Regions from separate parts of the Arthrobacter sp. B2I5 genome, predicted to be linked through region 1. Evidence: riboswitches for the same ligand, from Rfam matches in the RefSeq annotation. Region 1 holds a riboswitch; each other region holds the start of a gene.
The links. A riboswitch is a leader RNA that binds a small molecule or an ion and turns the genes downstream of it on or off. The one in region 1 is predicted to bind S-adenosylmethionine.
Positions count from the first base shown of each region.

Region 2: it holds a riboswitch for S-adenosylmethionine, as region 1 does, so the genes downstream of both, QFZ60_RS06700 (aminotransferase class V-fold PLP-dependent enzyme) here and QFZ60_RS13795 (bifunctional o-acetylhomoserine/o-acetylserine sulfhydrylase) in region 1, are expected to answer to the same signal.
Region 3: it holds a riboswitch for S-adenosylmethionine, as region 1 does, so the genes downstream of both, QFZ60_RS00565 (DUF1737 domain-containing protein) here and QFZ60_RS13795 (bifunctional o-acetylhomoserine/o-acetylserine sulfhydrylase) in region 1, are expected to answer to the same signal.

Region 1 is NZ_JAUSYF010000001.1:2,931,552-2,939,438, forward strand. It holds gene QFZ60_RS13795 (bifunctional o-acetylhomoserine/o-acetylserine sulfhydrylase) at 1-1,153, opposite strand, end outside; SAM riboswitch class IV at 1,197-1,311, opposite strand; gene QFZ60_RS13800 (S8 family serine peptidase) at 1,770-2,192, shown strand; gene QFZ60_RS13805 (S8 family serine peptidase) at 2,196-3,941, shown strand; gene QFZ60_RS13810 (VOC family protein) at 4,042-4,680, shown strand; gene QFZ60_RS13815 (HNH endonuclease signature motif containing protein) at 4,873-6,591, shown strand; gene QFZ60_RS13820 (CPBP family intramembrane glutamic endopeptidase) at 7,090-7,869, opposite strand.
Region 2 is NZ_JAUSYF010000001.1:1,409,591-1,417,477, forward strand. It holds gene QFZ60_RS06690 (metal-dependent transcriptional regulator) at 1-54, opposite strand, end outside; gene QFZ60_RS06695 (class I SAM-dependent methyltransferase) at 100-858, opposite strand; gene QFZ60_RS06700 (aminotransferase class V-fold PLP-dependent enzyme) at 960-2,378, opposite strand; SAM riboswitch class IV at 2,416-2,529, opposite strand; partial or broken gene hisN (histidinol-phosphatase) at 2,682-3,495, opposite strand; gene QFZ60_RS06710 (ribosome small subunit-dependent GTPase A) at 3,540-4,655, opposite strand; gene aroA (3-phosphoshikimate 1-carboxyvinyltransferase) at 4,645-6,027, opposite strand; gene QFZ60_RS06720 (DoxX family protein) at 6,034-6,582, opposite strand; gene QFZ60_RS06725 (sigma-70 family RNA polymerase sigma factor) at 6,859-7,632, shown strand; gene rsrA (mycothiol system anti-sigma-R factor) at 7,629-7,887, shown strand, end outside.
Region 3 is NZ_JAUSYF010000001.1:127,150-135,036, reverse strand. It holds gene opgC (OpgC domain-containing protein) at 1-1,543, opposite strand, end outside; SAM riboswitch class IV at 1,770-1,885, shown strand; gene QFZ60_RS00565 (DUF1737 domain-containing protein) at 1,899-2,174, shown strand; gene QFZ60_RS00560 (rhodanese-like domain-containing protein) at 2,171-2,581, shown strand; gene QFZ60_RS00555 (O-succinylhomoserine sulfhydrylase) at 2,582-3,790, shown strand; gene QFZ60_RS00550 (DUF1905 domain-containing protein) at 3,787-4,104, opposite strand; gene QFZ60_RS00545 (HNH endonuclease signature motif containing protein) at 4,245-5,756, shown strand; gene QFZ60_RS00540 (glutamate--cysteine ligase) at 5,801-7,027, opposite strand; gene QFZ60_RS00535 (UDP-N-acetylglucosamine 1-carboxyvinyltransferase) at 7,094-7,887, opposite strand, start outside.

The DNA of each region.
Region 1 (7,887 bases):
GGGAGCGGACGTCGCCGATGTTCGCAACGTGGGAGTGCAGTTCAAGGGCGTCGACGAAGCGCTTGCCCGCCTCCGCCCCGCCGGCCAGGTTGAAAGCCACCACGGCACCCGTCCCCTTGGGCCCGTACTTGCGGCCACGTTCGTACCAGGGGCTGGAGGGCAGCCCCGCGTAGGCGACGGATTCGACGTCGTCCCTTCCTTCCAGCCAGCGCGCCACTTCCGTGGCGTTGGCAACGTGGCGCTCCACCCGCAGGCTCAGTGTTTCCAGGCCCTGGGAGATCAGGAAGGCGTTGAAAGGGGACACGGCCGAGCCGAGATCGCGCAGCAGCTGGACGCGGGCCTTGAGAATGTAGGACAGGTTGGCCCCGAGGGCGCCGCCTTCTCCGAGGTCCCGCGCGTAGACCAGGCCGTTATAAGTGGGGTCCGGGGTGTTGAAGCCGGGGAACCGTTCAGGATCCTCGCTGAAGTCGAATTTTCCGGAATCGACAATGACGCCGGCAATCGCCGTGCCGTGACCGCCAAGGTATTTAGTGGCGGAATGGATCACGATGTCGGCGCCCCACTCGAGCGGACGGATCAGGTACGGGGTGGACAGGGTGTTGTCCACGATCAGCGGCACGCCTGCCTGGTGGGCCACCTCGGAGATGCCTTCGATATCCAGGACGTCCTGGCGGGGATTGGACACCACTTCGCCAAAGAAAAGCTTGGTGTTGGGCTGGACGGCGGCGCGCCACTGGTCCAGGTTGTCGGGATCGTCCACGAACGTGACCGAGATGCCGAACTTCTTCAGGGTGTGGGCGAACAGGTTGTACGTTCCGCCGTAAAGGCTGGGGCTGGCCACGATGTGGTCCCCGGCCTCCGCGATGTTCAGGACCGCGAAGGTCTCCGCTGCCTGCCCGGAGCTGAGCAGCAAAGCGGCCAGGCCTCCCTCAAGGCTGGCGATCCGCTGTTCGACGGCGTCCTGGGTGGGGTTGCCGATCCGGGTGTAGATGGGTGCAAGTTCAGCCAGGGCAAAGCGGTTGGCTGCGCTTTCGGCGCTGGGGAACACGAAGGACGTGGTCTGGTAGATCGGCAGGGCACGGGCTCCCGTGGCACTGTCCACTTCCTGGCCTGCATGGATCTGGCGGGTTTCGAAGGACCATCCGTTGGACATCCAAATCTCCTTTGACATGGGCCCGGCATGCATGGAGCAGTACGGGCCGCGCTTGCTCCCGGCTGGTGCCGGACAGCCAGGTCCTCACCCGGGGCACCCCGCCGCGGATGGAGGGTTGCCGGCCAGCGAGCCGGGGCTTGGCGCTGGCGCTCATGACCTGCGCCCAGTCTAGGAACCGGGCGGCCAGTGAGGACAGCATTGTGACGAACAAGGTCATGCCTTGCTGAAGTCCCGGGCGGGCCGCCGTGAAAGCGCCCATGATTTCCTCCGGCTGGATCGTGGTCGCAATGGAAGAGCCACGCGGAGATTTTCCAAGATTCCCACAAGTGATGCGAAGGATCGCCCGAGGTTTGGCCGCAAACCTCCGTGGTTCGGATACCTTGGAAGCCGGAAATCATCCTCCGGTCTCTTCCCGAGCAAGCACAAAAGGAACAGGATTCCGTTGCCCCCGTCTTTGCGCCTGGCACTTACCGCGGCACTGTTGTCCGCCATCACCCTCTGTTCAAACGGTGCACCAGCGCAGGCATCTGCGCTGCCCACGGCGACCACGAGGCCCGCTGCTGCTCCTGAAAGCGCGAATGGCCGCTACCTCGTTCAATTCCCCCCGGGGACGGACGTGTCAGCCGAGGCGCGGGAATTGCGTGCCCAAGGCATCGGCGTCAACCACACGTTTACGACCGCACTCCGCGGGGCGGCGATCAAAGCTACAGCGGCGCAAGCGAATGCGCTGCTCCGTTCCGGCAGGGCCCTAACAGTGGAGGTTGACACGGTATCCACGATTTCCGAAACCGAAAAGCCGGCTCCTTGGGGACTCGACCGCATCGACCAGCAGGCCTTGCCTTTGTCCGGCTCCTACACGCACGAAAGTTCCGGTCTTGGTGTCCGCGCATACGTCGTTGACACGGGAGTCCTAGCCTCGAACGTGGATTTCGGCGGCCGGGTTGCACCGGGCTGGACAGCACTGTCCGACGGTGGCGGGACAAGTGACTGCAATGGCCACGGGACACACGTCTCAGGAATCATCGCCGGAATCGTCTAGCGCGTGGCAAAGTCATCCACAATCGTCCCCGTGAGGGCACTGTCCTGTGACGGGTCGGGCTACTACTCGGACATAATCGCAGGGCTGGACTGGATCGCAGGCGATCATACCCCAGGCACTCCGGCCGTGGTCAACATGAGCCTGGGAGGTCCGGGCAGCAACCTCCTTGACGCCGCAGTCCAGAACGTCATCAACGACGGCGTCCCAGTCGTCGTCGCCGCGGGAAATTCAGCCACGGACGCGTGCACCGCCTCGCCTGCCCGCGCCCCATTAGCCTTAACAGTGGCAGCCAGCGACTCTTCGGACCGGCAGGCTTCCTTCTCCAACTTCGGCCAATGCGTTGACCTTTACGCTCCAGGAGTGGGCATCAGCTCCACCTGGAATACATCGTCGACGGCCACCACATCACTGAGCGGAACATCCATGGCCGCACCGCACGTGGCCGGGGCTGCAGCCCTCGTTCTTTCCCAGCACCCCCTCTTTACCCCTGCACAGGTGACGGAGGCCGTACTCTCGACTGCCGCTACCGGAACTATCAGGGGTGCGGGCACCGGAACGCCAAACCAGCTGCTGCACGTGCCAACGAGTCCCCGGCAGCCGGGCACCTTTTCGTCCCAAAGCCCCTTCCGGCAACTGGACACGCGCGACGGCACAGGAGGCATCAGCGGTCCCGTCGCACCCGGAGCCACCATCCGCGTGCCCGTCACCGGCCGTGGCGGCATCCCCACCATGGGAGTATCCGCCGTCGCCATCAACGTCACCGTCACAGCACCCACCAGCTTCGGCAACATCACGGTCCACGCCGGCGGCATCCCCATTCCAGGGACCTCCAACCTCAACTTCACGCCTAACCAAACGACACCCAACCTCGTCATCACGCCCGTCGCCGCCGATGGAACCATTGCCCTGACCAACAACTCCAGCGGCACCATCCACCTCATCGCCGACACCTCCGGCTACTACATCGCCGGAACACCGGTGGAACCGGGCACCTTTTCATCCCAAAGCCCCTTCCGGCAACTGGACACGCGCGACGGCACAGGAGGCATCAGCGGTCCCGTCGCACCCGGAGCCACCATCCGCGTGCCCGTCACCGGCCGTGGCGGCATCCCCACCATGGGAGTATCCGCCGTCGCCATCAACGTCACCGTCACAGCACCCACCAGCTTCGGCAACATCACGGTCCACGCCGGCGGCATCCCCATTCCAGGGACCTCCAACCTCAACTTCACGCCTAACCAAACGACACCCAACCTCGTCATCACGCCCGTCGCCGCCGATGGAACCATTGCCCTGACCAACAACTCCAGCGGCACCATCCACCTCATCGCCGACACCTCCGGCTACTACATCGCCGGAACACCGGTGGAACCGGGCACCTTTTCATCCCAAAGCCCCTTCCGGCAACTGGACACGCGCGACGGCACAGGAGGCATCAGCGGTCCCGTCGCACCCGGAGCCACCATCCGCGTGCCCGTCACCGGCCGTGGCGGCATCCCCATCACCGGAGTATCCGCTGTCGCCATCAACGTCACCGTCACAGCACCCACCAGCTTCGGCAACATCACGGTCCACGCCGGCGGCACCCCCACCCCAGGGACCTCCAACCTCAACTTCACGCCGAACCAAACGACACCCAACCTCGTCATCACGCCCGTCGCCGCCGATGGAACCATTGCCCTGACCAACAACTCCAGCGGCACCATCCACCTCATCGCCGACACCTCCGGCTATTACATCGCCGGTTAGGCCGAGTTCGATGGCCGATTTTTGACCACATCCACGGGCGAAAATCCAAGTAAGGGTACCCTTAGCTGAGAGCCTGATCACAAAGTGCCAAGATGTTGCCATGCGCATGGATCACGTCTCTTACGCCTGTGAAACCGATGGCCTCGCGGCCACTACCGAACGTATTTCATCTGCCCTCGGCGTTGAGGCAGTGAAGGGCGGGGTCCACCCCCGGTTCGGAACCCGGAATATGATCATCCCGCTCGCCGGGCACAAGTACCTGGAAGTCGTGGAGGTCCTGGACCACCCGGCATCGGACAAGGCACCGTTCGGTCAGGCGGTCCGTGCCCGTTCCGCAGCCGGCGGCGGGTGGATGGGCTGGTGCGTCGAGGTGGACGACCTCGCTCCCTTCGAGGAACGCCTTGGCCGTGCTGCCGTGAACGGCAACCGCAAGTTCCCGGACGGCCGGGAGCTGGTCTGGAAGCAGATTGGCATCCTTGGCCTTATTGCCGACCCCCAGGTTCCGTACATGCTCAAGTGGGAAGGTGACCCGTCGCTGCACCCATCCAACGCCTACCCCAGCAACATCAAGATGAGCTGCCTGACCATCGCCGGTTCCGCCTCGCGCGTGACCGAGTGGCTAGGTGAGCCGGTGGAGAAGCCGCTTGAGGACGTTGCGGTTGAGTGGGTGGCCCCGCACGGAACGCCGGGCATCCTGTCGGTCACGTTCGAAACCGCCAACGGAGCCGTCACCATCTGACGCTCCCCCCTCTCTCCCGGCACATCAGGGAGTTGGGTTTGCCGGGCCACTGCCCGGACCTGCTTCGGCCGCCATCAGGTGGTGACAACGGCGTCACTACCCGATGGCGGCCGAATTCATTTAAGTTGACTGCCGGGCCCGCAAAGACGCCTGCGAACTTTAGTTGTCAGACCCCTGTTGGATGATGTTCGTATGGAAATCAGCAGCGGTGGCGGGGTGGTCTTGGAGGGTGTTCATGCCTCTGTGGCCGCCCTCGACGCGCTGGCTGCTGAGGATAATTTCCTGGCTGCCGGGGTTGGTATTGGGGCTGATGTGGATGTGTTGCAGCGGCGGTACGAGCTCCGGCTGACTCGGCTGGAAGTGGTGAAGCGGCTGGAGGCGCAGCTCGCTGTGGTCAAGGCCCGTGATGCGGTGGAGTGCGTTGGGTTCCAGCACGCGATGCTTCCTCCGGAGGCCCCTGTGCACGAGCGGACGTATGCGGAAATGTCTGCGGTGGAGGAGATCGCAGGGGTCCTGACCATCAGCTCCGGCGCTGCCGGGGCCTTCGTGGAGCAGTCCCAGCGGGTGTGCACCCTGCCGCCACTCCTGGACGCTTTGGCCGCCGGGGACCTGTCCTGGCAGCACGCCAAGATCGTTGCGGACGAAACCGAAGGCCTCACCCCGGACGGTGCCGCCGCCCTGGTGGCACACTTCTTCGACCCTGATGCCCCCAAGCCGGCCCGCGGCGCCGCACCCGGGGAGCTCGCTCCCTCCCGGTTCCGTACCAAGGTCCGCGCCTGGCGGGAACGCCACCACCCCGAAACCCTGGAGAAACGCCACGCCAAAGGCGTCGCGGACCGGCGGATGGAATACACCCCGGACCACGACGGCATGGCCTGGATCTCGCTCCGCCTCCCCGGCGACACCGCCTGCGCCATCTGGAACCGCACCACCGCCACCGCCCGCGGCCTCCAAGGCCCCAACGAACCCCGCACCCTCACACAACTCCGCCCCGACATCGCAGCATCCCTGCTCCTCGGGACAGGCCTGCCCGGTCCAGAAAACACCGCCACCGCTGACACCGCCACCTTCTCCGGAAGCGGGCCGGGTGCAGGCAGCCCGACCGGCTCGGCGGGCCTCACCCAGATAGGCAAGGTCCCCATCCCGCGGGCCGACGTGCTGGTCATGGTCCCGGTGTTCTCCCTCCTCAGCAGCACGGACGAACCCGCAGAACTCGACGGCCACGGCCCCATCCCGGCCTCCATGGCACGCAAACTCGTCACGGACGGGGCGGACTCGTTCTACCGGGTCCTGGTCGACCCCCGCGACGGGGCCCCGCTGGAGATCGGCCGCACCCGCTACCGACTCCCGGAAAACATCAAACAATGGATCCGGATGCGCGACGGAAAATGCACCTTCCCCGGCTGCAACAACCACACCCCGGACAATGACACCGACCACCTCACCGCCTGGAAACACGGCGGCACCACCGGCACCAGCAACCTGGCACAACTCTGCCCCAAGCACCACAGGCTCAAGCACAACAGCCAGTGGAAACCGGATGCGGCGACCACTCGTGAGCCACCGGGCTGGACCTCACCCACCGGCCGCCACTACAAACCCGAACACCCAGACCGGGAGCCAACCCGCTGGCCACCAGGGATGTTGCCGTCGAATGAATCGACGGTTGCACCGGCCGCACCACCGGCGACGGGTGCGCCGGTGGCGCCAGCGTGGCCAGAGCGGGAGGTGGAGGAACCTGACGGCGGGAACCTGCTGGATCCGGATGATCTTTGCGCTACCGATGCCCTCTGGGACGACTTTTACGCGAAGCCCTTCGTATTGCCGCCCGACCCGCAGCCGGACTGGCAGTTGGAGCTGTCGCTGATGCGACTGCAGCAATCCGACTCTGGCTCAAACTTCGTTCTGTGATGGCTCCGGTCAGGCAACGGGCGCCGGCCCAGGAAGGGTCACCAAATCAGGGGCCGCCCAGCAGGCCGCAGCCAAACGTCGCCTTTAGCCGTTCGCACCAGGATAAACACCCTTGCTTCGCCGGAAGGAGGTTCTGCGAGGATCTCGGCCCCACCTGCTGTCGTGCCTTGCCTGGTCATTCCGCTCACGTCGTGATGTGCAGCCGCTGGAGTCGGGCCACAGTCATAGTCGCGGCCGGCGAACTGCACTCGTGAAGGAATTTCCTTTGGCCAGAGAGCCCAGTCAGATGTTTGCTGATGGACGCTCCACAACCGCCCCAGAACCAGAAGTCCAGCCAGCACGGTGACCGCCACCAGCGACCATGCTGTCAACCGCGCCCCCAGGTTCATGGTGCACACGATCCATGAAAGCCAGTTGATGGTCAACAGGTTGTGAGCGCCAATAGGTTCCTTCGAAATCAGCCGTACGATCCCAGGCTTAGCCCCGATGCCCTCGGCCCTAGCCCAGCCCCACGGCTTTGCCGAACAGGCTGAAGCCCACGAAGGCCACGATGTCCAGCAGGGCGTGGGCGATGACCAGTGGCATGACCCGCCGGGTCCGGGTGTACAGCCAGGCGAAGACCACGCCCATCACGGCGTTCCCAATAAAGGGACCGAAGCCCTGGTACAGGTGGTAGCTGCCGCGCAGCAGGGAGCTCACCACGATGGCCAGGGGCACGCTCCAACCGAACTTGCCAAAGCGGTCCAGGAGGTAGCCCACCACGATGACTTCCTCGAGAACTGCGTGCCGGATAGCGGAGAGGATCAGCACAGGAACCGTCCACCAGTAGGCATCCAAGGCACTGGGGATAATGGCGGTGGTGATTCCCAGCGCCCGGCCGGCCGCATAAAGCCCCAGTGAGGGAATGCCGATCAGCGCGGCCAGTCCCAGGCCCTGCAGCAGATCCTTGCCGGGCCGGGCGAAATTGAACCCGAGCTTCTGGAACGCGGAGCGGGAGTTCCCGGCATCACCCGGCCCTGCCTGGCGCTGGTCCGTAAGGAAGTAGAGAACCAGCAGCACCGGCACCAGTGCAAAGATGATGTCCAGCAGCTGATAGGTGAGGTCGAAGTATTCGCGGGTGCTCTGGGAGCGGTTCAGCGTGGACGTGCCCTCCGCCAGCGGAGCGCGGGTCATCTTGTCCAGCAGCTGCACCACGGAGTAGACAGCCGACTGGCCCAGGGACAGGCCCAGGACGATCCATACTTCGAGCCGCAGGCGGCGGCGGGAGGGAACCAGCATGTTCCCATCTTGCCTTCA
Region 2 (7,887 bases), 1.5 Mb from region 1:
ATAAATGACCTTGACGTAGTCCTCGATCGAGGAGGAGGGCGCGCTGGTCTTCACACGGTCAAGCCTACCGGCTCGGCGTGCGCCGCATGGGATGCGAGGTCATGCCTTGACCGCCCGCCAGGCCAGGGTGAGGTAGGGCAGGTCGATTTCCTGGTCAGGGGTGTAGGCCAGGTGTTCATGCAGGTACCATTCCAGGTTGGCCAGGACCTTGGCTCGGGTGGCCTCGCCGGCGCGGAGGTAGTAGCTGCGGGACTTGGTGAGTTCCATCAGGTCCATGGTGGTCACCGTGTCCTGCCAGTGGGTGACGTGCCCTTCGAGGCCTTGGAATTCGGGCCCGACGACGGGTTTGTGGCCGGGCCGGTAGACGTCGCCTGCGTGCATGATCCGGGAGAGCCGGTGCACCCAGGGAACAGAGGTGTCCAGCTGGTTCCAGACCAGGGCCAGCGTCCCGTGCGGCCGCAGGACGCGGGCCAGCTCGGTGCTTGCCGCCAGGGCATCGCACCAGTGCCACGCCTGGGCAACGGTGACGACGTCGAAGCGGGCGTCGGGCAGGCCTGTCGCCTCGGCAGTCCCCGGCACGGCCGTGGCGGCCGGATAGTGTTCAGTGAGCTGGGCGAGCATGTCCGCGGAGGGGTCCACGGCAGTGACGTGCAGTCCCATGTCCAGCAGCAAAGCGGTGAACTTTCCGGTTCCGGCGCCTACGTCGAGGGCATCGTGGGCATCGGCGGGCACCAGCCACCGGGCCACCTCTTCCGGGTAGCCGGGCCGGACGCGCTGGTAGTGCCTGCCGCCGTCCTGGAAGCTCTGCCCCAGTTCCCTGCGCCGTCCGTGATCAAGCTTGGGGCCACCCCGAACCACGCGTGGCCTCCTTCACCTGGCATCCTGCGGTACCTTTCGAATTTACCGCATCCTCCCGGCCGCCGGATCGATCGCCTGGGCGGCAGGGGTTGGGCGGGGTGTCAGTCGTCGATGCAGGGCGCGGCGCCGGCGGTGCCCGGGGTGTTGGGTGCCCAGTGCGGGTAGGTGCGGGTGTCATTGGCGGGCACCCAGCGGCCGGCGTCCACCACGTAATCCCAGCCCAGACCGTTGCTCCGCAGGGCGCGGATGCCGGCGAGCAGGCGTTCGGCGTCCTCCAGGCGTGAACCGACACCGAAGCTGGCGCGGAGGGAACCGGACGGCAGGCCCAGGCGCTTGAGCAGGGGATGGGCGCAGAATCGGCCGTCCCGCAGTCCCACCCCGTGCTCTGCCGAGAGGTAGGCCGCCACCAGTCCGGCGTCGTAGCCCTCAACGGAGAAGTTGACCACGCCGATGGTGTCCGTTTCGGGGTTGGTGTCCTTGAAGATCTGGTGGACGGTGACGCCGTCGATCCCCTGCAGGCCCTCCACCAGGAAGGAACGGATGGCGGACTCGTGGGCATGCCAGCGTTCCTGGTCCAAGCCTGCAATCACCTGGGTGGCGCGGGCCAGTGTGGCGGCTCCGAGGACGTTCGGTGAGCCCCCCTCATGGCGCGCCGGCCCGGTGGCCCAGCTGACGCCGTCGAGCCTGGCTTCCTTGACCGCGCCGCCGCCTGCGAGGTGCGGGACGCCGGCGTCCAGCCAGTCCGGGCGTCCCACCAGGACGCCGGCGCCGAAGGGCGCGTACAGCTTGTGGCCGGAGAAGGCGAGGTAGTCGACGTCGTCCGCGCTGATGTCCACGCGGCGGTGCGGGGCGAGCTGGGCGGCATCCACCACAATCCGTGCGCCGTGCTCATGGGCCAGCGCGGCCAGGGCACGGATGGGCAGGATTTCGCCGGTGACGTTGGAGGCTCCGGTGACCGCAAGCAGGCTGACGCCGCCCTGTGCAAGTTCGGCCCGAAGAGCCTCCAGGGTGCCGGTGATGGTGTCCGCGGCGACGATGCTGCGGTGCGGGACACCCTGCCACGGCAGGAGGTTGGCGTGGTGTTCGATGTCCAGGTAGAGCACTTCGCCGTCGTGCCGGCCGTCCGTTACCGGCAGGCAACCGGCCAGCAGGTTCAGTGAATCCGTGGTGTTGCGCGTGAAGATGACCGAATCATCCGCGCGGCCGCCGACGAAATCCCTGACGATGCTGCGCGCGTTCTCATACACGGAGGTGCTGATCTGGGATGCGTATCCTGCCCCGCGGTGGACGCTCGCGTAGTAGGGGAGGATCTCGTTAAGGTAGGCCGACACCACGGACAACGCCGGGGCGGAGGCGCCGTAATCGAGGTTGGCGTACCGCACGTGGCCGCCGGAAATCAGCGGTGCCTGGATTTCAGCGCCGGTGACGGCGGCGAGCGGCCGGCCGGCCGCGGCGCGGCGTCCGTTGGGGACGGCGGCTTCGGCAATGACGGGCTGGGGGGAGACGGTGGCAGTTGTCACAGAGACCTCACTTGATGACAGGACTCCGCCATGGGGGAATCCGCGCTTGCCGCATCCGCTCCGGACCGGCCTGGTCGTCACCCGGGGCACCCCACCGCGAATGGAGGGTTGCCGGCCAGCAAACCGGGGTTTTGCGCTGGCACTCGTGACCTGCCTAAAAGCGTAGGACATGGGGCGGCCAGGATTGAAGCCGCGGCGATTGTTAAGGCGTTTATTACGTGCAGCCGAATAAACGACGCCGGACACCTCCCCAGGAAGGTGTCCGGCGTCGCATTATTCGCTTTTTTGCGGAAAGGGCGTCAGCTACAGCAGGTCGTCCAAATACGGGTTCAGGCGGTGCAGGACCTCCGAGTGCAGGATTGAGTTCGTGGCCAGGGCGTTTCCGCCGAACGGGCCGTCCTCGCCTTCCAGGGACGTGAACCGGCCGCCGGCCTCCACCACGATCGGCACCAGGGCCGCCATGTCATAGAGGTTCAGCTCCGGTTCGCAGGCGATGTCCACCGAGCCTTCGGCCACCATGCAGTACGCACCAGAAATCGCCGTAGGCCCGGGTCCGCCAGACATCCTCGGTCAGGCCGAGGAACTCGTCAAGGTTTCCGCGTTCCTTCCAGCCGCCCAGGCTGGAGTACGAGAGGGAGGCATCGGAAAGCTTTGACACGTCGGAGACGCGGAGCCGGGTGGCGGCGGCAAGGGACCTTCCCATGTACGCGCCCATGCCTTTCGCCGCCCACCAGCGCTTGCCAAGGGCCGGGGCACTGACCACACCCACCACCGGCTCGCCCTCATCCACGAGGGCGATCAGCGTGGCCCACACCGGAACGCCGCGGACAAAGTTCTTGGTCCCGTCAATGGGATCGATGATCCAGCGCCGCGAACCGTGGCCGGTGCTCCCGAATTCCTCGCCCAGGACGGCGTCGCGGGGGCGGGAACGGGAGAGCTGGCCGCGGATGGCTTCCTCGGCGGCCTTGTCCGCGTCGGTGACCGGCGTCAGGTCCGGCTTGGTCTCAACGTGGAGGTCCAGGGCCTTGAAGCGGCTCATCGTCTGGTCATCCACGGAGTCGGCCAGGACATGGGCCAGGCGCAGGTCATCGTTGTAGCTCGAAGCGGGTTGGATCATGGTTCCAAACTACCGTCTGCAAACGGTTCTGCCGGGAGAACGCGTCAGTTGACGCTGCCGAGCTCCTTGGTTTCCTGTGCTTCCATCCGTGGATCCGCACCCAGCAGCCGCCGCAGGGACGCCAGACGGGCAGCCCCGGTGGGACCTGCGTGTCCGCCCGCCACCCAGTCGTCAAGGCCGCAGTCCACCGCGGCTGCCGTGTGCTTGCAGCCGCGTTCGCAGTTTTCGATGCCGGGGGAGAGGTCCGGGAAGGAACGCAGGATCCGGTCCGGGTCCACGTGCGCCAGGCCGAAGGAGCGGATGCCGGGGGTGTCGATGATCCAGCTGCCGGGCGGCGCATCCGCCAGCCGCAAGGCAAGGGCGGACGACGACGTGTGGCGGCCGCGTCCGGTCACGGCGTTCACTCCGCCGGTGGCCCGCTCGGCGCCGGTCAGCGCGTTCACCATGGTGGACTTCCCAACACCGGAGTGACCCAGCATCACGGTGACCTTGCCGTCCAGGTGGTCACGGAGGGCAGCCACCGCCGCGCTGTCCAGCCGCGCCGAGAGGCCGTCATCGGACCGGGCGTCGATGCCCGATGCCTGCGCATCGGCTGTCCGGCTGATGATGACCGGGAAGTCCAGGTGGGTGTAGTTGGAAAGGAGTTCCGCGGGGTCTTTGACGTCGGCCTTGGTGACCAGCAGGATTGGCTCGATCCCTGCGTCGTAGGCGGCCACCAGTGCGCGGTCGATGAATCCCGTGCGGGGCTCCGGGTTGGCCGCGGCCACCACGATCACCAGTTGGTCCGCGTTGGCCACCACCGCCCGTTCAATGGGGTCGGTGTCGTCGGCGCTGCGGCGCAGGAGAGTGTGGCGGTCCTGGATCTTCACCAGCCGGGCCAACGTGTTCGGTGCGCCGGACACGTCCCCCACCAGTGACACGAAATCGCCTGCAACCACTGGCGAGCGGCGCAGTTCCCGGGCGCGCGCGGCAATGACAACGCGCTCGTTCTCCGAGTCCTCGTCCACCACTGCGGTATACCGGCCGCGGTCCACCGTGATGATCCGTCCGGTCACGGCGTCGTCATGGCTGGGGCGGTCCTTGGTGCGTGGCCGGGAACCCTTCTTGCTGGGACGGATGCGGACGTCCGATTCGTCCCAGGAACCAGTGCTACGCGCCACTGACGCGCCCTTCCGGTCCGGCTGCGAACCCCGCTTCCTGGGCCAGCATGCCGGCCCACAGCTGTGGGAAGTCCGGCATGGTCTTGGCGGTGGTGCCGATGTCCTCCACCTGGACGCCCTCCACCGCGAGTCCCAGGATGGCACCCGCCGTGGCCATGCGGTGGTCCGCGTAGCTGTGCACGACGCCGGCATGCAGCGGGGCGGGCCGGATCACCAGGCCGTCGCTGGTTTCCTCGGCGTCGCCGCCGAGCCGGTTGATCTCCGCCACCAGGGCCGCGAGCCGGTCCGTCTCATGCCCCCGCAGGTGGGCGATCCCGCTGAGCCGGGAAGGTCCGGAGGCAAGGGCGCACAGGGCTGCCACCGTCGGTGCCAGTTCACTGGTGTCCGCGAAGTCACCGCCCTTGATCTCCGCGCCGCCGGTGACGGTCAGGACGCCGTCAGCCAGGGTCACCGTGGCGCCCATGCTGGCCAGGATTGCGCGCCAAAGGTCTCCCACCTGCTGGGTTTCCGCCGGCCAGTTGGGAATCCGGACCGTCCCCCGCGAGGCAAGGGCCGCCGCAAGGAATGGCCCGGCGTTGGACAGGTCCTGTTCGATCCGCTGGTCGAAGGCGCGGATGGGACCCGGCGCCACCACCCAGTGGTTGGGGACGGAATCATCCACTGACACGCCGGCGCCGCGCAGGACGGCCACCGTCATGTTGATGTGGTCCAGGCTGGGGACCGGCTTGCCCACGTGTTCCAGGTGCAGGCCCTCGTCGAACCGCGCCCCTACCAGGAGGAGAGCGGAGACGAACTGCGACGAGGCACTGGCGTCGATCACCAGGTGGCCGCCGCGGACTGCGCCGCTGCCGTCCACCGTGAAGGGAAGCGACGACGGCGCGCTGCCGTCCTCGGCGGATACGGCCACGCCCAGGGCCTTGAGGGCCTCGATGATGGTTCCCATGGGCCGCTTACGGGCGTGGGGGTCGCCGTCGAATACGCTGGCTCCCTTGCGGAGCGCCGCCAGCGGCGGGACGAACCGCATGACGGTGCCGGCGAGTCCGCAGTCGATCCTGGCCAGGGAGGCGGGCGCTGCCGCCGGCAGCGGTACCACCTCCAGGTCAGGCCCAAAAGCGCCGTCCCCGGGCACTTCGGTGATGACGGCACCGAGCTGCCGGAGCGCGTCGACCATGAGCGCCGAGTCCCTCGAATGCAGGGGCGCGCGCAGCCGGGACGGGCCGTCCGCGAGGGCCGCCAGGACCAGGTACCTGTTGGTCAGGGATTTGGATCCGGGCACCGTCACGGTGGCGTCAACGGGCCGCGATGCGAAAGGCGCGGCCCAATGGTGGACAGGTGTTCCGGAGCCGTCCCGGGTGGCAGCTGCTGCGGTCATTCGTGCTTATGCTCCCGTGGCGTGTTCGACGGCGCGGCGCACGGCCTTGTCCGCCTTGTTCAGCTTCTTGGTGGTGGTTTTGCGGGCGTCGGCTGCCAGGTGCGATGCATTCCTGCGGGCATCGGCCGCCAGGTGCTCGGCGCGCCAGGCCAGGCCGGGCTTCCCCGCGGTGTCCACGGAAGCGAGCAGGGCGCCGCCGCTCAGCGAGAGGTTCTTGAGCAGCTGGTTCCGGCGGCCTTCGCGCCCTTCCTTGCTGCTGATGTCCGCACTGCGCCACTCAACAAAGGTGTTCAGGAGCGAAATCACCGTCAACAGACCGGCCGAGAGCCGGGAGAACTTGCCAAGGCCGAACAGGACGCCGGCACCCACCTGCGTGCCGCCGATAACCCGGGCAAGGGTCTTTTCGTTCGCCTGGAACGGGAGCGCTGCTGCGGCCTTGCGCAGCAGCGGTGAGAGCTGCTGTGCCGTGTCGTCGGCGTTCCTGAGCTTATCCAGTCCGGCAAGAACGAAACTGGAGGCAAGCATGGGCCGTGCGAGGGTGCGGACAAAGGGCATGGATTTCCTCCTGGATGGACGAGCCGCGGCGAGCGGCGGAGTCGGTCCTAGTCTTGCACTTTTGGGGAATATTTGCCCGTGGGAGCAGGTTATGGCAAACGGGTCCGTGACATGGGGCCCGACGATCATTCACCCGATACAGAGCGGAGTTGGCCCTTGGGGAAGGTGTTGGACGGAACCAGACAGGCGGGCCCGGTGGCAGTGGACAAGCTGGCCTCAGAGCCCCCGGAGTACGGCATGCCCCGGGCAGGGAGCCTGACAGTAGACTTGAAGGCAATGAACACCCTGGATCCGGCCGTTGCGGCCATGTATGAGGCTACCCCCGGCGAAGTGAACGGGAAGGCCGGCTCCGCGCCTGTGCCTGCGGGAAAAGCAGGCGCTGATTCGGTGACCGCTGCTGCGGACACCGAGGACAGTACCCTGGACGTCTCCAAAGAGAGCGACGAACAACGCCGCCTTCGTTTTGAGCGGGACGCCATGCAGTACGTCGACCAGCTGTATTCCGCTGCCATGCGCATGGCGCGGAACCCGTCCGACGCCGAAGACCTGGTGCAGGAGGCCTACACCAAGGCGTTTTCGGCCTTCCACCAGTACAAGCCGGGTACAAACCTGAAAGCCTGGTTGTACCGGATCCTGACCAACACGTACATCAACCTCTACCGGAAGAGGCAGCGCGAGCCCCTGCAGTCCAACTCGGACAGCATTGAGGACTGGCAGCTGGCACGGGCGGAATCACACACCTCGAGCGGACTGCGTTCGGCCGAGGCGGAAGCGCTGGACCATCTTCCCGATTCGGACGTGAAGCGGGCGCTGCAGGATATTCCGGAGGAGTTCCGGCTGGCGGTCTACTTCGCCGACGTGGAGGGCTTCGCCTACAAAGAAATTTCAGACATCATGAATACGCCCATCGGCACTGTGATGTCCCGGCTCCACCGCGGCCGGCGAATGTTGCGGGACATGCTCGCGGAATACGCCGCCGAGCGGGGATTCAAAACGGCCGCGGACGCCACCGATGCGGCAGGAAGCAAAGCACAGGAGAACAGGAAATGAGCGACTGCCAGGGATTGGGCGATTGCGATGACACCCGGATGCAACGCATCTACGAATACCTTGACGGGGCACTGACCCGCGAGGACATTACGGAAATCAAGAACCACCTTGATGACTGCCCTGAGTGCACGGAGCAGTATGACCTGGAGTGCGTCATCCGCAACATGGTCAAGCGTTCCTGCACCGAGTCCGCGCCGGACAACCTGAAGAACGCCATCCTGGACAGGATCCACGCCATCCGTCCCGTGGAGGCAT
Region 3 (7,887 bases), 2.8 Mb from region 1:
TCAGGTAGAGCTTGCCGGCGCGGCGCGTGGTGAGGTCCACTACCCGTCCGAAGTCCTCCTTGGCCTTGGGCCCGTACACCATGCCCACCACCAGGCCGGAGAACAGGACGAACAGTTCCGCGCCGGACACGAAGCCCACGGCCTCCTGGGTGAGCAGCTGGAACAGCGAGGCCATGCCCAGGTGGTTCACCACCACAAAGACGATGGCCACTCCGCGCAGCAGATCCACGCGCGAATCCCGGGTGGAGGGATCCCGGTAGCTCCAGGCCGTGGCAGCGTCGATCCGGCGGGGAATCTGCCACAGGGCCGCCAGGAGGATCACCATGGCGGCAGCGACAGACCAGGCGGCGGCCCCCGGGAGGGTGTTGGCCCTGACGTACGTGCTTCCTGAGGCCACGTCGGAGACGGGACCGGTAACGATTGGTGCTGCCTTCAGTCTCTCCAGGGCCGCTTTGGCGATCTCCGGCTGTCCCGTAAGCAGCCAGCTGATGCTTGCCACGCCGGTATCCCTGGTGCTGGTGCGCTCGTCCCAGACCACGGCGGCAGTCCCGGCAAAACCGGAGGACGTGGCAGTTGTTACCACCTGGTCCCACCAGCCGGTTTTGATCTCCGCCTCGGACGCCCCGCCCGAGGCCGGGCTGTAGAAGGCCGCGGTCTGAAGCAGGAAGGGCTTCCTGTGCCCTTCCGAATAGGTGCCGTAGAAGTTCTCATTGCCGGAATCCGTCAGCATCTCCTGGAGTTCGCCGGCCCGCGGCGCGGTGTTGACGGCGGCACCTCCGGCGGTGTCATCGTGATAAGCAGCCAGCCCCACCCAGTCCACGGCGTCATCGCCCGGGTAGTACGGCGCGTAGGCGCTGTCGCTTCCGTCCCAGGCCCCGTCACCGTTCGTGTCCAGGAGGGTAAAGCCCTCGCTTCCCGGCTGCGGCGCATCCCGGTTGCGGTCGAAGGGGTAGTCCTTGCCCAGGTAAGGCGCCCACACCATGGCGGCCGGGCCGCCGTCGTACTTCCTGAACGCTGCCGCAACCGCCTGGAAGGCCTCACGGTAGGCGGCAGGCTGTTGGCCCCAGGACACCCAGCTTGAGTTCATGTCCGGGGCAAACCGGATCAGCAGCTGCCCCTTGAAGCCGGCGGCGAGGCCGCGCACCTGCTTGGCGAACGCTTCTGCCTCGGGTGCGCCGAGCTGATCCAGCGGCACCGATGGCTTTACCGTGAGCAGGGCGTGGGTGCCTTCGGCTCCGGCCTGCTGAAGGAAGCCATCGATGTCATTCCGTTCGGAATCGCGGTACGGAATGGTGATGTCGTGGCCGAAGACGGCCGGGCGGGCGCCCAGCCTGCCGCTGAAGCCTGCGGCGGTGTCCTCGCCCCATTCGAGCACGGCACCAAGCCAGGGCTTTCCCTTCTCCGGTGCAGCCTCCGCCGCATGCGACGGAGCAGCGGCCAGCAGGACCATGAGCCCAATGAGGGCCGCGGCCAGAAACGCGCAGATCGGGTGCCGATGGTTCCGGCGGGTTGCGGCGTGGTGGTGCGATGTGACTGCACGCATGGTGAGAAGCCCCCCGGTACTCATTGCCCTGATGACGCCGGCGGCGCCCCGGTAAGAACTTTATCGGCCCGGCGGCTGCTGACAGCGCGCGGCAGGCGGCCCACCTGCGGTGATGTCCGCCGTCGGACCGTCCCCGGGCGCTGCAACTTCCCTCGGCGCAGCTCAATTACGGAACATGACGACGGCGGCCGTGCGGCCCGGCGCGGCAGGTGTTACGTTTTTGGGGAGTAATGAGTACCGGTGTGAAGCCCTGACTGGCCGGTCGGCAACCCTCCCTTTCGCGGCGGGGTGCCTCAGGTGAGTACTCGGCATATCGACCGATTCGAGCTGCAAGCGTGAAAGAAGGAGATCCGTCGTGTCCGACGCACCCGCCCCTGACGAAAAATTGTCCTACCGCCTGATCACAGGCCCGGACGACCGCTCCTTCTGCGAACGGATCTCGGCTGCGCTGGCTGACGGTTACGTCCTGCACGGCAGCCCGGCAGCCACCTTCAACGGCAGCAGTGTCATCGTGGCGCAGGCAGTGGTCCTTCCGGCAGCAATCGCCTCCGCCGACGCAGCGGTGGCCACCGCGGTGGATCAGCTGGACGCAGACTTTGAGGGCGAGTTCGACGGCGAGGGCCACGCATGAGCTACGCGGGAGATCTCACGCCCCAGGAAGCATGGGCAAAGCTGGAGCAGGGAGCCATCCTGGTGGACGTCCGCACCGAGGGCGAATGGGCCCACATCGGCATCCCGGACACCAAGGCCACGGACAACGATCCCCTCTTCATCCAGTGGACCTTCCCCGGCGGCATCCCCAACCCAGACTTCGTGAAGGACCTCAAGGAGCAGGCGCCGGAGGACCCGTCCGCTGAACTGGTGTTCCTGTGCCGGTCCGGCGCCCGTTCGGTTGCCGCTGCCACCGCCGCCACACAGGCCGGTTTCACCTCCTACAACGTGCTGGAGGGCTTTGAAGGCGAGCCGGACCGCTACGGTGAGCGCACCGTCAACGGCTGGAAGAACCGCGGCCTGCCCACCAACCTCGGAAAGAACTAAGTGAGCTTCAATCAAGACGCCCCGGGATGGAGCCCTGACACCCAGGCTGTCCGCGGCGGGCTGGACCGCACCAACTTCCAGGAAACGTCCGAGGCCATCTTCCTGAACTCCGGCTTCGTCTACGAATCCGCTGCAGCAGCTGAACGGGCCTTCACCGGCGAGGACGAGCGCTTTGTCTATTCGCGCTACGGCAACCCTTCCGTGGCCACGTTCCAGGAGCGGCTGCGCCTGCTGGAAGGCACCGAAGCGTGCTTTGCGACGGCGTCGGGCATGTCCGCGGTGTTCACCGCCCTGGGTGCCCTGCTGGCTGCCGGGGACCGGGTGGTGGCCGCCCGTTCGCTCTTCGGGTCCTGCTTTGTGATCCTGAACGAGATCCTCCCGCGGTGGGGCGTGGAGACCGTCTTCGTGGATGGTCCGGACCTGGACCAGTGGCGCGAGGCCCTCTCCCAGCCCACTACCGCCGTCTTCTTCGAATCCCCGTCCAACCCCATGCAGGAGATCGTGGACATCGCCGCGGTCAGCGAGCTTGCGCACGCCGCCGGGGCCACCGTGGTGGCGGACAACGTCTTTGCCACTCCCCTGCTGCAGCGCTGCGGCGACCTGGGCGCGGACGTGATCGTCTACTCGGGAACTAAGCACATCGACGGCCAGGGCAGGGTGATGGGCGGCGCCATCCTGGGCACGAAGGAGTTCATCGACGGCCCGGTGAAGCAGCTGATGCGCCACACCGGGCCGGCACTCTCCGCGTTCAACGCCTGGGTTCTCACTAAGGGCCTGGAGACCATGAGCCTGCGGGTAAGCCATTCCGCTGCCACCGCCCTGCGGCTCGCGGAGTGGCTGGAGGAACAGCCCGCCGTGAGCTGGGTGAAGTATCCGCTGCTCAAATCCCACCCTCAGTATGAGCTGGCCGCAAGGCAGATGAGCGCCGGCGGTACCGTCCTCACCCTTGAGCTCGCCTCCACCGGCGGGCGCTCCGGCAAGGAAGCGGCCTTCGCGCTGCTGGACGGGCTGCGGATCATTGACATCTCCAACAACCTCGGCGATTCCAAGTCCCTGATCACGCACCCTGCCACCACCACGCACCGCGCCATGGGGCCGGAGGGACGTGCCGCCATTGGCCTCACTGACGGTGTGGTCCGGCTTTCCGTGGGCCTTGAGGATGTTGACGATTTGATCGGCGACCTGGAACAGGCCCTGAAGCAGGTCTAGCCGGGCCGGGAATGGTCCGTCCCGATTTCCAGCTGGACCTGCACACTGTCACCGTCCTTGAGGTGCGCCTTGTCCCTGATTTCCTTTTTGACGGGGAGCAGGTAGGACGCGCTTTTGCTGTCGCGGAACAGCGACGTCTGCCACGCGTGGCCGTCCACCTTGGCCTGCACTTTAATGGAGCCGAATGCCTTGCTGGCCCCTGCCGTTAGAGCGCGGATGTCATCCGCCACCTCTGGCGGCAGGGTCAGGAAGTGCCAGCCGGCTTCGCCTGGGTACAGCCGGAGTTCGGTTTTGAAGGAATACGACGGCGTCACGCGCCGAGTATGGCACGCCGCCCCCGCACGTGCCACAGATTTCGCCGCTGCAGCTATGAGACGGGCACAAGTTTCAGGGCCTTTCCAGACGGCGGGCTTCGCGCCCTCATATTGTCAGACCCCCGTTGGAAGATGCTCTTATGGGAATCAGCAGCGGTGGCGGGGTGGTTTTGGAGGGCGTTCATGCCTCCGTTGCCGCCCTCGACGCGCTTGCTGCTGAGGATAATTTCCTGGCCGCCGGGGTTGGTGCTGACGTAGACGTTTTGCAGCGGCGGTACGAGCTCCGGCTGGAACGGCTGGAGGTGGTGAAGCGGCTGGAGGCGCAGCTCGCCGCGGTCAAGGCACGCGATGCTGCGGAGTGCGTTGGGTTCCAGCACGCGATGCTTGCCCCGGACGCGCCGGTGCACGAACGCACCTACGTAGAGATGTCAGCGGTGGAGGAGATCGCCGGGGTCCTGACCATCAGTTCCGGAGCGGCCGGGGCGTTCGTGGAGCAGTCCCGGCAGGTGTGTTCCCTGCCGCCGCTGATGGACGCGCTGTCTGCGGGTGCCTTGTCCTGGCAGCACGCGAAAGTTGTAGCGGACGAGACCGAAGGCCTCACCCCGGACAGTGCCGCCGCATTAGTAGCCCACTTCTTCAGCCCCGATGCCCCCAACCCGGCCCGCGGCGCGGCGCCCGGCCAACTGGTGCCGTCCCGGTTCCGGGTGAGGGTCCGCGGCTGGCGGGAACGCCACCACCCCGAAAGCCTGCAGAAGCGCCACGCGAAGGGTGTGGCGGACCGGCGGATGGAATACACTCCGGACCGGGACGGCATGGCCTGGATCTCCCTCCGCCTCCCCGGCGACACCGCGTGCGCCATCTGGAACCGCACCACCGCCACCGCCCGCGGCCTCCAAGGCCCCAACGAACCCCGCACCCTCACCCAGCTCCGCCCCGACATCGCAGCATCCCTGCTCCTCGGCACCGGAACCACTGCGGGCCAGGCCAACGGAAGCACCGCCACCGCTGACACCGCCGCGGGCTCCGGAAGCGCGCCGGGTGCAGGCAGCCCGACCGGCTCGGCGGGCCTCACCCAGATAGGCAAGGTCCCCACCCCGCGGGCCGACGTGCTGGTCATGGTGCCGGTGTTCTCCCTGCTCAGTGTCACGGACGAACCCGCAGAACTGGACGGCCTGGGCCCGATCCCGGCATCGATGGCACGCAAACTCGTCGCGGACGGGGCGGAGTCGTTCTACCGGGTCCTGGTCGACCCCCGGGACGGGGCGCCCTTGGAGATCGGCCGCACCCGCTACCGGCTCACGGAAACCATCAAACAGTGGATCCGGATGCGCGACGGTAAATGCACTTTCCCCGGCTGCAGCAATCGCACCCCGGACAACGACACCGACCACCTCACCGCCTGGGAACACGGTGGCAGAACAGACGTCCGGAACCTGGGACAACTCTGCCCCAAACATCACCGGCTCAAGCACGCCCGGCCCTGGATCCCCGATCCGGCCACCCGAAACGAACCACCGGGCTGGACCTCACCAACAGGCCGCCACTACAACCCCGAACACCCCGACCCCGAACCAACCCACTGGCCACCTGGAACCCTGCCGGGGCAACGAAGCATCCTGGAGGAAGCACTTATTGAGCTCCTGGCTATGTAGGAGCTGGCGAAGGGATACGGCCTGCGGCTTCTGCCGGCTGTCCCTCAGGACTGGCGGACGCGCAGCAATTCGGGCGTGGCCTCCACATCTGCAAGATCCAGGGCATCGCGCATTGTGACGTGGACGGCCTGCCGGACCACCGCGCCGAAGCCCATGTCCTCCGGAGGCGGGCCTGCCAAGGCCTTTTCCCGGGCGCGGCGCTGCTCGGCGGCTCCTGTTCCGCGGGCGATGATGTCCTCCACGCCCTGCCGGGCCAGGGCCAGCTCGCCCTGTTCAGCCAGGACGGGAGCCAGGTAGTCCACCAGGGAGCGCACCACGTCCGCGGCCGGCGCGGGTCGGAAGTTGCCGAAATCCAGGAGTTCACCACTGAGGCCGGCGCTGCTGGCCTGCCAGGAGGCCATCCGTAAAAGGACAGTGGGAACCGGCGCGGGGTCCACGCCGTCCCGCCATTCCCTGCTGGCGGATTCCACGAGCGCCCGGACCAGCACGGCAATGAGCGCGGCGTCCTCGGCACGAAGGCAGACATCCGCCACGCGGACCTCCACCGTGGGATGGTTGCGGGAAAGCCGCGCGTCGAAATACAGCATGCCCTCATCGAGCATGACGCCGCTCTCCAGCAGCCGGGTTACCACGCGCCGGTACGCAGCGTAGGTGCCATAAATACCGGCAGGTCCTGCCGTGGGCCATCGGTTCCAGGCCTGCGTGCGGTAGCTTTCGAAGCCGGTGGGAACGCCGTTCCAGAAGGGCGAATTGGCGCTTAGGGCCGTCAGCACTGCCAGCTTGTCCCGGATCCGGTCCAAAACCGCCACGCCCTCTTCAGGCGATTCGATAAAGGTGTGCACGTGGAAACCGCAGGTCAACTGTTCCTGGGCGGTGAGGCCAAAGCGCTCCAGCATCCTTGCGTAGCGCGGGTCAGGAGTGGTGTGGGTGGTGGACGCCATCGGCGAGGTGGCGAGTGCCGCCACCCGGGCGCCGTGTCTCCTGGCGGACTGATCAGCCAGGGAGCGGCCAGCGCGGATCTGTTCGAGCAGGCTCCGGTATTCCAGGCACGGCCGGGTCTGCGTCTCGATCTGCTCAAGCTTCAGCTCGGCACTCAAACCCATCTCGTCGTCGTAATCCGCCTGCTTTCCCGTGTGGTGGACCTCCGGGTCCACGGGAAGATCGTCGGCTGCAACGTGGTGGTTGGCCAGGAGGGCGTCGGCCAAGGCAAGGGGCTCCCCGGACTCCGGATCAACGATCAGGAGTTCTTCCTCCACGCCAAAAGTACGCATACCAACATTCTGCGATACTTGCCCGGCATTGAAAGGCCACCAGCGGTTCATGACGAACCGTGAATCCTAGTCCTGGAAGTACTCCACCTTGGCGCCGATGGTGTTCAGGCGCTCGGCCAGGTCCTCGTAGCCACGCTCGATCACGTAGATGTTCCGCAGCTCGGACACGCCCCGCGCGGCGAGCATAGCCAGCAGCAGGCAGGCGGCCGGACGCAGCGCAGGCGGGCAGCCCACCTCGGCGGCGCGCCACTTGGTGGGCCCGTTGACGTAGATCCGGTGCGGATCCAGGAGCTGCACCTGCGCCCCAAGCCGGTTCAGCTCCGTCAGGTAGATCGCCCGGTTCTCGTACACCCAGTCATGGATCATCGTCTGGCCCTGCGCGTTCGCGGCGATGACCGCGAAGAACGGCAGGTTGTCGATGTTCAGCCCGGGGAACGGCATGGGGTGGATCTTGTCCTCCGGGGCACGCAGCATGGAGGGCTTGGTGGTGACATCCACCAGCCTGGTGCGGCCGTTGCGTGCCATGTACTCACCGGAGATTTCCAGCTCCTGCCCCATTTGGCCCAAGGTGGCCAACTCAATCTCCATGAATTCGATGGGCACCCGGCGCACCGTGACCTCGGAGTTGGTGACGATGCCGGCAGTGATGAGGCTCATGGCCTCGATAGGGTCCTCGGACGGGAAGTACTCAATCTCGGCGTCGATTTCGGGCCGGCCGGTGATCTTCAGGGTGGTGGTGCCCACGCCCTCGATGGTGACGCCGAGCATCTGCAGGTAGAAGCACAGATCCTGCACCATGTAGTTGGGGCTCGCATTCCGGATCACGGTGGTACCGGGCCGGTGCGCCGCAGCCATGATGG